3 linked regions of the Pseudoduganella albidiflava genome follow. The protein of the gene in region 3 interacts with the protein of the main gene of each other region in a pairwise test. Links are inferred from orthologs where the notes say so. Each region holds a gene or a part of one and is shown on either strand. Other genes may lie near its edges. The genes, in order: nth, EYF70_RS23950 and aceE.

Evidence for each region.
Region 1: the proteins of aceE (region 3) and nth interact in binary tests that used the Escherichia coli proteins (3 or more experiments, as listed by UniProt). The link is inferred for Pseudoduganella albidiflava from one-to-one orthologs.
Region 2: the proteins of aceE (region 3) and EYF70_RS23950 interact in binary tests that used the Escherichia coli proteins (3 or more experiments, as listed by UniProt). The link is inferred for Pseudoduganella albidiflava from one-to-one orthologs.

Annotation. Positions count from the first base shown.
Region 1 is NZ_CP036401.1:5,572,721-5,575,851, reverse strand. The notes cover bases 41-3,019. They hold nth (endonuclease III), read right to left. Parts: upstream 1,865-3,019; coding sequence 1,217-1,864; downstream 41-1,216. Other genes in these bases: EYF70_RS23065 (substrate-binding periplasmic protein), read left to right, coding at 2,737-3,019; rsxB (electron transport complex subunit RsxB), read right to left, coding at 1,861-2,565; proB (glutamate 5-kinase), read left to right, coding at 41-895. In the rest of the region: more of proB, read left to right, coding at 1-40; more of EYF70_RS23065, read left to right, coding at 3,020-3,131. UniProt on the Escherichia coli protein: DNA repair enzyme that has both DNA N-glycosylase activity and AP-lyase activity. The DNA N-glycosylase activity releases various damaged pyrimidines from DNA by cleaving the N-glycosidic bond, leaving an AP (apurinic/apyrimidinic) site.
Region 2 is NZ_CP036401.1:5,777,287-5,780,398, reverse strand. The notes cover bases 47-3,006. They hold EYF70_RS23950 (ATP-binding cassette domain-containing protein), read right to left. Parts: upstream 2,421-3,006; coding sequence 672-2,420; downstream 47-671. Other genes in these bases: EYF70_RS23945 (HlyD family secretion protein), read right to left, coding at 2,423-3,006; EYF70_RS23955 (ABC transporter permease), read right to left, coding at 47-684. In the rest of the region: more of EYF70_RS23955, read right to left, coding at 1-46; more of EYF70_RS23945, read right to left, coding at 3,007-3,112. UniProt on the Escherichia coli protein: Part of the ABC transporter complex YbhFSR that could be involved in efflux of cefoperazone. Probably responsible for energy coupling to the transport system.
Region 3 is NZ_CP036401.1:906,531-909,941, forward strand. Bases 141-3,399 are described here. They hold aceE (pyruvate dehydrogenase (acetyl-transferring), homodimeric type), read left to right. Parts: upstream 141-502; coding sequence 503-3,199; downstream 3,200-3,399. Other genes in these bases: aceF (dihydrolipoyllysine-residue acetyltransferase), read left to right, coding at 3,221-3,399. In the rest of the region: bifunctional methylenetetrahydrofolate dehydrogenase/methenyltetrahydrofolate cyclohydrolase FolD, read right to left, coding at 1-97; more of aceF, read left to right, coding at 3,400-3,411. UniProt on the Escherichia coli protein: Component of the pyruvate dehydrogenase (PDH) complex, that catalyzes the overall conversion of pyruvate to acetyl-CoA and CO(2).

The sequences.
Region 1 (3,131 bases), 4.7 Mb from region 3 along the record:
GTTGCAGGCCTGCGCCGCCGTGGGCCAGATGGGCCTCGCGCAAATCTATGAAACGAGCTTCCGCGCGCATGGCATCGGCACCGCGCAGGTGCTGCTGACACATGCCGACCTGGCCGACCGCGAACGCTACCTGAACGCGCGCTCCACGCTGACCACCCTGCTGTCGCTGGGCGTGGTGCCGATCATCAACGAGAACGACACGGTCGTCACCGACGAGATCAAGTTCGGCGACAACGACACGCTGGGCGCGCTGGTCGCCAACCTGATCGAGGCCGATGTGCTGATCATCCTGACCGACCAGCGCGGCCTGTTCTCGGCGGACCCGCGCAAGGACCCGGCAGCCTTCCTGATCACCAACGGCATCGCCGGCGATGCGCAGCTGGAAGCGATGGCCGGCGGCGCCGGGTCGAGCCTGGGCCGCGGCGGCATGCTGACCAAGATCCTCGCCGCGAAACGCGCCGCCAAGTCCGGCGCGCACACGGTGATCGCCTTCGGCCGCGAGGAAGGCGTGCTGACGCGCCTGGCTTCCGGCGAGGCGATCGGCACCGAACTGCAGGCGCAGACCGGCCACCTCACCGCGCGCAAGCAGTGGATGGCCGATCACCTGCACACGCTGGGCCAGGTCGTCATCGATGCCGGCGCCGTCGAGAAGCTGTCACGCGAAGGCAAGTCGCTGCTGCCGATCGGCGTGCTGGAAGTGCGCGGCGAATTCGGGCGCGGCGCCGTCATCACCTGCATCAGCGAAAAGGGTGTTCCCATCGCCCGCGGCATCACCAACTACACGAGCGGCGAAGCACGGCGCATCCTGCGCAAGCCGTCGGCGGAGATCGAGAGCATCCTCGGCTTCCTCGAAGGTCGGGAGCTGATTCATCGGGATAATCTGGTGCTGCTGTAGGGATGAGCGCTGGTGTCGGACTTCGCTGGCCCGCGGCCAAGGGGTCTGCCGGAGCGCCGTACCGCCCCGCCAGTCGCTGACGGTCGAGCCGCTGGGGTCTGTCCCCGCCAGTCGTTGGCCGAAAGCTTTGTACGCGGCTTCTATCGAGGGGACTGACCCCGGTGTTTGCCGGCGTCATCGCAACACTGGCAAAAACCGGGGTCAGTCCCCTTGATCAACGCTCGCGGTTACGTTCAAGGCAACGACTGTCGGGGACAGACCCCAGTGCTCCACTGCCAACGACTGACGGGACGGTACGGCACTCCGCCATTCCCCTCAAAATCAAACCACCGCCGGTGCCGCCGTCTTCGGCTTGTACTCGCACAGATCCACGATCATGCAATTCCAGCACTGCGGCTTGCGCGCCACGCACGTGTAGCGGCCATGCAGGATCAGCCAGTGGTGGGCATCCTGCAAAAATTCCTTCGGCACGAACTTCAGCAGCTTCTGCTCGACGATGTCCACTGTCTTGCCCGGCGCGAGATTGGTGCGGTTCGCTACCCGGAAGATGTGCGTGTCGACGGCGATCGTCGGCTCGCCGAACGCGGTGTTCAGCACCACGTTGGCGGTCTTGCGGCCCACGCCGGGCAGCGCCTCCAGCGCCTCGCGGTCGCGCGGCACCTCGCCGCCATGCTGCTCGACGAGGATCTTGCAGGTGGCCATCACGTTCTTGGCCTTGGTGTTGAACAGGCCGATGGTCTGGATGTACGGCACCAGTCCGTCGAGGCCCAGGTCGAGGATCGCCTGCGGCGTGTTCGCCACCGGGTACAGCTTGCGGGTCGCCTTGTTGACGCCCACGTCCGTCGCCTGCGCCGACAGCAGCACGGCGATCAGCAGTTCGAACGGGGTCGTGTATTCGAGCTCGGTGGTGGGGTGGGGGGTGGCTTCGCGCAGGCGGCGAAAGATTTCGTGGCGTTTGGCTGCGTTCATTGTTCCGGTTTGTTTTCCTGCGCCGCGGCGGCCCTGGCCGCTTCGGCCTTCAGGCGGGCGCGTTCCATCGCGGCGGCGATGATGGCCCGCTTGCGCTCTTTCTCGGCCAGTTCGGCGGCGTTTTCTGGGGCCAGGTTGTCGACCGCCGCCATCTTGGCCTGGGCCTTGGCAGCCAGCCGCGCATCGTTTTCCTCGCGCTCGCGCTTCAGGCGGGCGATGCGGAAATCGTGGCGGTCGCGCGCGGCGTCCGCGGCGGACTGCGACCAGGCATCCCAGCCGGTGGCCTCGGTCACCGGGTACATCACGATGCAGTCGACCGGGCACGGCTTCACGCACAGGTCGCAACCCGTGCACAGTTCGGGGATGATCGTGTGCATCTGCTTGGCCGCGCCCATGATCGCGTCGACCGGGCATGCCTGGATGCACAGCGTGCAGCCGATGCACAGGGCTTCGTCGATGAAGGCGACGGCACGCGGCCGTTCCAGCCCGTTCTCGAGATTGAGCGGGATGACGGGAAGCCCGGTAACGGCCGACAGCCGCACGACGCCTTCGGCGCCGCCCGGCGGGCACTGGTTGATGCGCGCCTCGCCCGCCGCGATCGCTTCCGCGTACGGCCGGCAGCCGGCATAGCCGCATTTCGTGCACTGCGTCTGCGGCAAGACGTCTTCGATACGGTCGGCAAGGGAAGTCGGTTGGGTCACGATGGCAGCCAGGATGCGCTAACAACAGCAAAGACGCATTATCCTTCATTCGCGCCGCATCGTGCAGCGGGCCGGGACGTGCGCGCAGGCTCCGCTTGGCTTTGCCGCCGCCTTGTGGGAGCATGCGAACATGGAACAAGCAACACCGCCCGTCATGAAAACGATCCGCGCATGAGCGTGCGCCGAGCGCTGGCTCACACCGCGGCCCGGATGCTGGCCGCCGTGCTGGCCTCTGCACGGTCCGCCGCGCCGGGCCGCATGCTGCATTGCGTGCTCGGCGGCGCGGCTGCCGCCGTGTTCACTTCGGCCGCGGCGCAAACGCCCCAGACCATCCGCTTCGCCGCCGAGGAATGGCCGCCGTTCGTCAGCGATGCCTTGCCCGACGACGGCCTGTCCGGCGCGATCCTGCGCGCCACCCTCGACCGCCTCGGCTACACGGCCCGGATCGATTACTTCCCGTGGAAGCGCGCGATGGACCTGGGCTTGAACGACAGCCGCTATGCCGGCTTCCTTGCTGTCTGGCGCACGCCGGAACGGGAAAGGCTGTGCCATTTCTCCAGCCCGGT
Region 2 (3,112 bases), 4.9 Mb from region 3 along the record:
CAGCGCCTCCAGCGTGCCGCGCTCCCATTCGCGCGCCATCACCAGCGCCGTCAGGAAGGCGCCGACCAGCGTCATGATCAGCACGATCAGGCCCGGCACCAGGTACCAGGTGCTGGTATTGGCCGCGTTGAACCACATGCGCTGCTCGATGGTGACGGCACCGTTGGACGATATGACGGGCAATACTTCGGCAGCCAGCGCCGGGCCGCCTTCGCGGTCGAGCCGCCGCTGCGGCCACTGCGCCAGCGCGCCCGTGATGTAGTTGGCGATGATGGCCGCGCGGCTGGCTTCCGCGCCGTGGACGATCAGCTGGATGGCTGCGCCACCGGCACCCAGACGCGCGGAGAAATCGGCCGGCACGCGCACGATCGCATCCGCTTCGCGCCGTTCCAGCAAGGCCACGGCGTCGTGCATCGATGCGACGAACACGGGGCGGAACGCGCCGGACAGCCGCAGTCCCGCCACCGCGTCGTAGGCGGCGGGGGAGGCGTCGTCGAGCACCACCGCGACCGGCGCATCCTTCACGTCCAGCGACATGCCGTAGCCGAAGATCAGGATCAGCACGATGGGCAGGGCGATGCCGATCGCCAAGTTGCTGGCGTCGCGCAGCAACTGGCGGAATTCCTTGCGGGTCAGCGCCGCCAGGCGGCGGACGAAACCCCGGCTGCCGTTCATGTCGTGCATGCGCGGCTCCTTTCGACAATGGCGATGAAGGCCTGTTCCATCGTGGCGGCGCCGCCGGCCTGTTCGCGCACTTCGCCGGGCGTGCCCAATGCCAGCAGCCTGCCGGCATCCTGGATGGCGACGCGGTCGCAGTATTCCGCTTCTTCCATGAAGTGCGTGGTGACGATGGTGGTGACGCCGGCCAGCGCCAGCGCCGTGATGCGGCGCCAGAAGGCGCGCCGGGCCAGCGGATCGGCACCGCTGGTGGGTTCGTCGAGGAACAGGATGGCCGGTTCATGCAGCAGGGCGGCCGCCATCGCCAGCCGCTGGCGGAAGCCACCCGGCAGGCTGCCGGCCGGTGCGGCGGCCTGGCCGTGCAGGCCGAACTCGTCCAGCATCCGGGCCGTGCGCTGCCTGAGGCGCTCGCCCCGCAAGCCATACGCGCCGCCGAAGAAGGCCAGGTTCTCGGCCACGGTCAGGTTGCCGTACAGCGCGAATTTCTGCGCCACGTAGCCGATATTGCGCCGCGCCTGCGCACGGGCGGCGCGCAGGTCCACCCCGGCCACGCGGAGGGTGCCGCCGCTGGCCGGCAGCAGGCCGCACAGCATCCGGAACGTGGTGGTCTTGCCGGCGCCGTTCGGTCCCAGCAAGCCGAAGATCTCGCCGCGGCGCACGTCGAAGCTGGTCTTGTCGACCGCGGTGAAGTCGCCGAAGCGGCGCTCCAGGTCGCGCACTTCGATCACCGGGGCATGCCCGCCGTTGCTGTCGCTATCGCCGTGACTGCTGGTGCCCGCGACAGGCGCGGCAAGCGTGGCCGTGTCCGCGGCCGGCGACGCTTCCCCGCCGCCGCCGCGCAGCAGCAGCATGAAGCCATCCTCCAGCCGGGGCGGTACCGGCACGGCACCGGCGCCGCCGAGCAGTCGCTCGAGCGAGCCCGGAGGAGCATCCTCACGCAGGATCATGCGCACCTGCCCGCCCTGCGGCACCGCGTCCACCACGGTCGCCCGCGCATCGAGCAGGCGCGCCTGGAGCGCGCGGGCGCCGCCATCGGCCGGCGTGGCAAGGAAGGTGCGCCCGTCCGCCCGGCTGCGCAGTTCCCGGGGCGTGCCGGAAGCCAGCAGGCGGCCTTCATGCAACACGTGCACGGTGGCGCAGCGCTCCGCTTCGTCCAGGTAGGCAGTGCTGGCGATGACGGTCAGCGCTTCGTTGTCGACCAGTTCCTGCACGATGCGCCACAGTTCCCGGCGCGACAGGGGATCGACCCCCACGGTGGGCTCGTCCAGCAGCAGCAGCTCGGGCGAGCGCACCAGCGTGCAGGCCAGCCCCAGCTTCTGCTTCATGCCGCCGGACAGCTTGCCGGCCGGGCGTGCCGTGAAGCGCCGCAGGTCCATCATGTCCAGCAGGCGCTCGAAGCGTTCGCGGCGCGCCCGGGCCGGCACACCGTGCAGGTCGGCATACAGGTCGAGGTTTTCCTGCACGGACAAGTCTTCGTACAGGCCGAAACGCTGCGGCATGTAGCTGATCCTGTCCTGCACGCGTTGCGGCTGGGCGGCGACGTCGATGCCCAGCACGGTCACCGTGCCCGCATCGGGCGCCAGCAAGCCCGCGACGATGCGCAGCAGCGTCGTCTTGCCGGCGCCATCGGGGCCCACCAGGGCGGTCAGCGCACCGCGCGGCACCGCGAGGGAAATGTCGCGCAGCGCGGCGGTGGCGCCGAAGCGCTTTTGCAGGCCGCTGATTGCCAGCACGGGGTCCATGGTCAGCGGCGCGCGTCGATGTGCACGGTGGCGGGCATGCCCAGGCGCAGCCGGTCGGCCCGGTCGTCCGCCAGCACGCGCACTTCGTAGACCAGCGCGGTGCGCAGTTCTTCGGTCTGCACCGTCTTCGGCGTGAATTCCGCCACGGAAGAGATGTAGCCCACGCGGCCCGGCAGCGGCTGGCCCGGCTGGCTGTCGATCGCGATGCTGGCGGCCATGCCCGGGCGGATGCGGCCCAGGTCCGCTTCGGCGATCCAGGCACGCACCCATTTCGGATCGGCGATGGCCAGCGTGTACACCGGGCGCTGGGGCGAGGCCATGTCGCCCGGTTCCATCAGCCGTGACCGCACGATCGCATCCACCGGGGCGGTGAGCCGCGCTTCGGCCATTTGCCGCTCCATCAGGGCAATGTCGGCCCGCGCCGCATTCAACTGCGCCTGTGCCTCCGCCACCTCTTCCTCGCGGGCGCCGGCCTGCACCAGCTGCTGTGCCTTGCGCATGCTTTCCAGGCGGGCCGCGGCCGTGCGGGCACTGGCCTGGGCGGCGTCGAGATCCTGCTGGCTGACGGCGCGCCCATTGGACTCGCGCCACGTGGCGCGCAGGCGCTCCAGCTGGCGTTGCGCCAGGTCGGCGTCGGCCTGTACCGCGGCGGTGTTGGCGCGCGCCTGGGCCACTTCCTCCGGGCGGCTGCC
Region 3 (3,411 bases):
GCTGCTTGCCGCTGGCGGTCAATGCGGCAGCGCGGGAAGCGATTTCGGCGCGCAGTTTTTGGGAGAGGGCGATTCCGTCGATGAGTTGGGCAGACATGGTGATGGACTAAGGTGGGATGAAAGACCGTCATTATAAAGGCGCGTTGCGCCGCGCTGGGGCTTCATGCAGTCCATTGCCGGCGCCGCAGCCGGATCGGTCGCTGCCAGGTAACCATGCACGCGTTGGGGTGGCCTTTGGCGGTGGAACCAAAAGCAGTTTGAACGTGCTCATAAAAGTGATTTTTTGATCACGGAAACTGATTGGGAACTGCGCATTTATGCGGCATTGCAGCATTTCCACATAGGGAAATTTCACATTATAAAAACAGCTTTCGTATTTTGAAAAAGGCTAAATTCACTGTTAGAATCTCCGCACTTTGTAAAAGTCTTGGTAAATAATCACCCCTCGCGTCCGCCACGATCACCGGATCGGTTCGGGCCAATCACTCAGGAGACTAGATAGATGTCAGCTCAACTTGACCAGGTCACGGCCCAAACCGCCAACGATCCGGACGCACTGGAAACCAAGGAATGGCTCGAGGCACTCGAGGCTGTATTGCAGAATGAAGGGCCGGAACGCGCCCAGTACCTGATGGAGCGCCTGGTCGACCTGGCGCGCCGCCGCGGCGCCGACATCCCGTTCTCCGCCAATACCGCGTATGTGAACACCATCCCCGCCGACGTGGGCGCGCACTGCCCGGGCAACCTGGAATACGAAGAGCGCCTGCGCTCGTGGATGCGCTGGAACGCGATGGCGATGGTGGTGCGCGCCAACCGTGCCGATGGCGACCTGGGTGGCCACCTGTCCTCGTTCGCTTCGCTGGCGAACATGCTGGGCATCGGCTTCAACCACTTCTGGAAAGCCGCGAGCGAAGAGCACGGCGGCGACCTGCTGTACATCCAGGGCCACTCGTCGCCCGGCGTGTACGCGCGCGCCTACCTGGAAGGCCGCCTGACCGAAGACCAGCTGATCAACTTCCGCAAGGAAGTCGACGGCCGTGGCCTGTCGTCGTATCCGCACCCGAAACTGATGCCGGACTTCTGGCAGTTCCCCACCGTGTCGATGGGCCTGGGCCCGCTGATGGCGATCTACCAGGCGCGCTTCCTGAAGTACCTGCACGCGCGCGGCATCGCCAACACCGACGGCCGCAAGGTCTGGGCCTTCTGCGGCGACGGCGAGATGGACGAGCCGGAATCGCTGGGCGCGATCGGCATGGCCGCCCGTGAAATGCTGGACAACCTGGTCATCGTCGTCAACTGCAACCTGCAGCGCCTGGACGGCCCGGTGCGCGGCAACGGCAAGATCATCCAGGAGCTGGAAGGCGAATTCCGCGGCGCCGGCTGGAACGTCGTGAAAGTCATCTGGGGCCCGGGCTGGGACGAGCTGCTGGCCAAGGACAAGGAAGGCATCCTGCAGCGCGTGATGATGGAAACGCTGGACGGCGAATACCAGAACTACAAGGCCAAGGATGGCGCCTACGTGCGCAAGCACTTCTTCGGCAAGCATCCGAAGCTGCTGGAAATGGTCGCCAACATGAGCGACGACGACATCTGGCGCCTGACCCGCGGCGGCCACGACCCGCACAAGATCTACGCCGCGTTCAAGGTGGCGCAGGAAGCCCAGGGCAAGCCGACCGTGCTGCTGGTGAAGACCGTCAAGGGCTACGGCATGGGCAAGTCCGGCGAGGCGCGCAACACCGCCCACCAGACCAAGAAGCTGGACGACGAGGCGATCCGCGAAATGCGCGACCGTTTCAACATTCCTATCCCGGACGACAAGCTGGCCGAGATCCCGTTCTTCAAGCCGTCCGACGACGCGCCTGAAATGAAGTACCTGCACGAGCGCCGCAAGGCCCTGGGTGGCTACCTGCCGGCGCGCCGCATGAAGGCCGATGAAACGCTGGTCGTGCCGCCGCTGGAAGCGTTCAAGAACGTGCTGGAGCCGACCGCGGAAGGCCGCGAAATCTCGACGACCCAGTCGTTCGTGCGCATCATCACCGCGCTGCTGCGCGACCAGAGCCTGGGCCCGCGCGTGGTGCCGATCCTGGTCGACGAATCGCGTACCTTCGGCATGGAAGGCCTGTTCCGCCAGATCGGCATCTTCAACCAGCAGGGGCAGCTGTACGAGCCGGTCGACAAGGACCAGGTGATGTACTACCGCGAAGACAAGGCCGGCCAGATCCTGCAGGAAGGCATCAACGAAGCGGGCGGCATGAGCTCGTGGATCGCGGCGGCCACGTCGTACTCGACCAACAACCGCGTGATGATCCCGTTCTTCACGTACTACTCGATGTTCGGCATGCAGCGCGTGGGCGACCTGGCCTGGGCGGCGGGCGACATGCGTGCCCGCGGCTTCATGATGGGCGGCACCGCCGGCCGTACCACGCTGAACGGCGAAGGCCTGCAGCACGAGGATGGCCACAGCCACCTGTTCGCCGCGGCGATCCCGAACTGCCTGCCGTACGACCCGACCTTCGGCCACGAGCTGGCGGTGATCATCCATGACGGCCTGCGCCGCATGGTGACGGAACAGGAAGACGTGTTCTACTACATCACCATCATGAACGAGAACTACGCTCATCCGGGCCTGAAGGCTGGCCAGGAAGAGGGCATCCTGAAGGGCATGTACCTGCTGCAGGAAGGCGCCGCGAACGCCGGCCAGCGCGTGCAGCTGATCGGCTCGGGCACGATCCTGCGCGAGTCCATCTTCGCCGCCGAGCTGCTGGAGAAGGACTGGGGCATCGCCGCCGACGTGTGGTCCGCGCCGTCGCTGACGCTGGTGGCGCGCGACGGCCAGGATGCCGAGCGCTGGAACCTCGTCAATCCGACCAAGGAACAGCGCGTGCCGTACGTCACCGGCCTGCTGAAGGATACGCAGGGCCCGATCATCGCCACGACCGACTACATGCGCCTGTACGCCGAGCAGATCCGCGCCTTCATGCCGAAGGACCGCACCTACCGCGTGCTGGGCACCGACGGCTTCGGCCGCTCGGACAGCCGCGCCAAGCTGCGCGAGTTCTTCGAGGTGAACCGTTACTACATCACGGTTGCCGCGCTCCGTTCGCTGGCCGACGAGGGCAAGATCGACCTCGCCGTGGTGGAACAGGCTGTCGTGAAATATGGCCTGAACCCGAACAAGCCCAATCCGGTGACCCAATAACGAGAATACGGAGCAAACGCTATGAGCATTGTGGAAGTCAAAGTCCCGGATATCGGTGATTTCAAGGAAGTCGAGGTCATCGAGCTGATGGTGAAGGTCGGCGACACGATCAAGGTCGACCAGTCGCTGATCACCGTTGAATCGGACAAGGCATCGATGGAGATTCCATCGTCGTCGGCCGGGGTCATCAAGGAAATCAAGGTCAAGGTCGG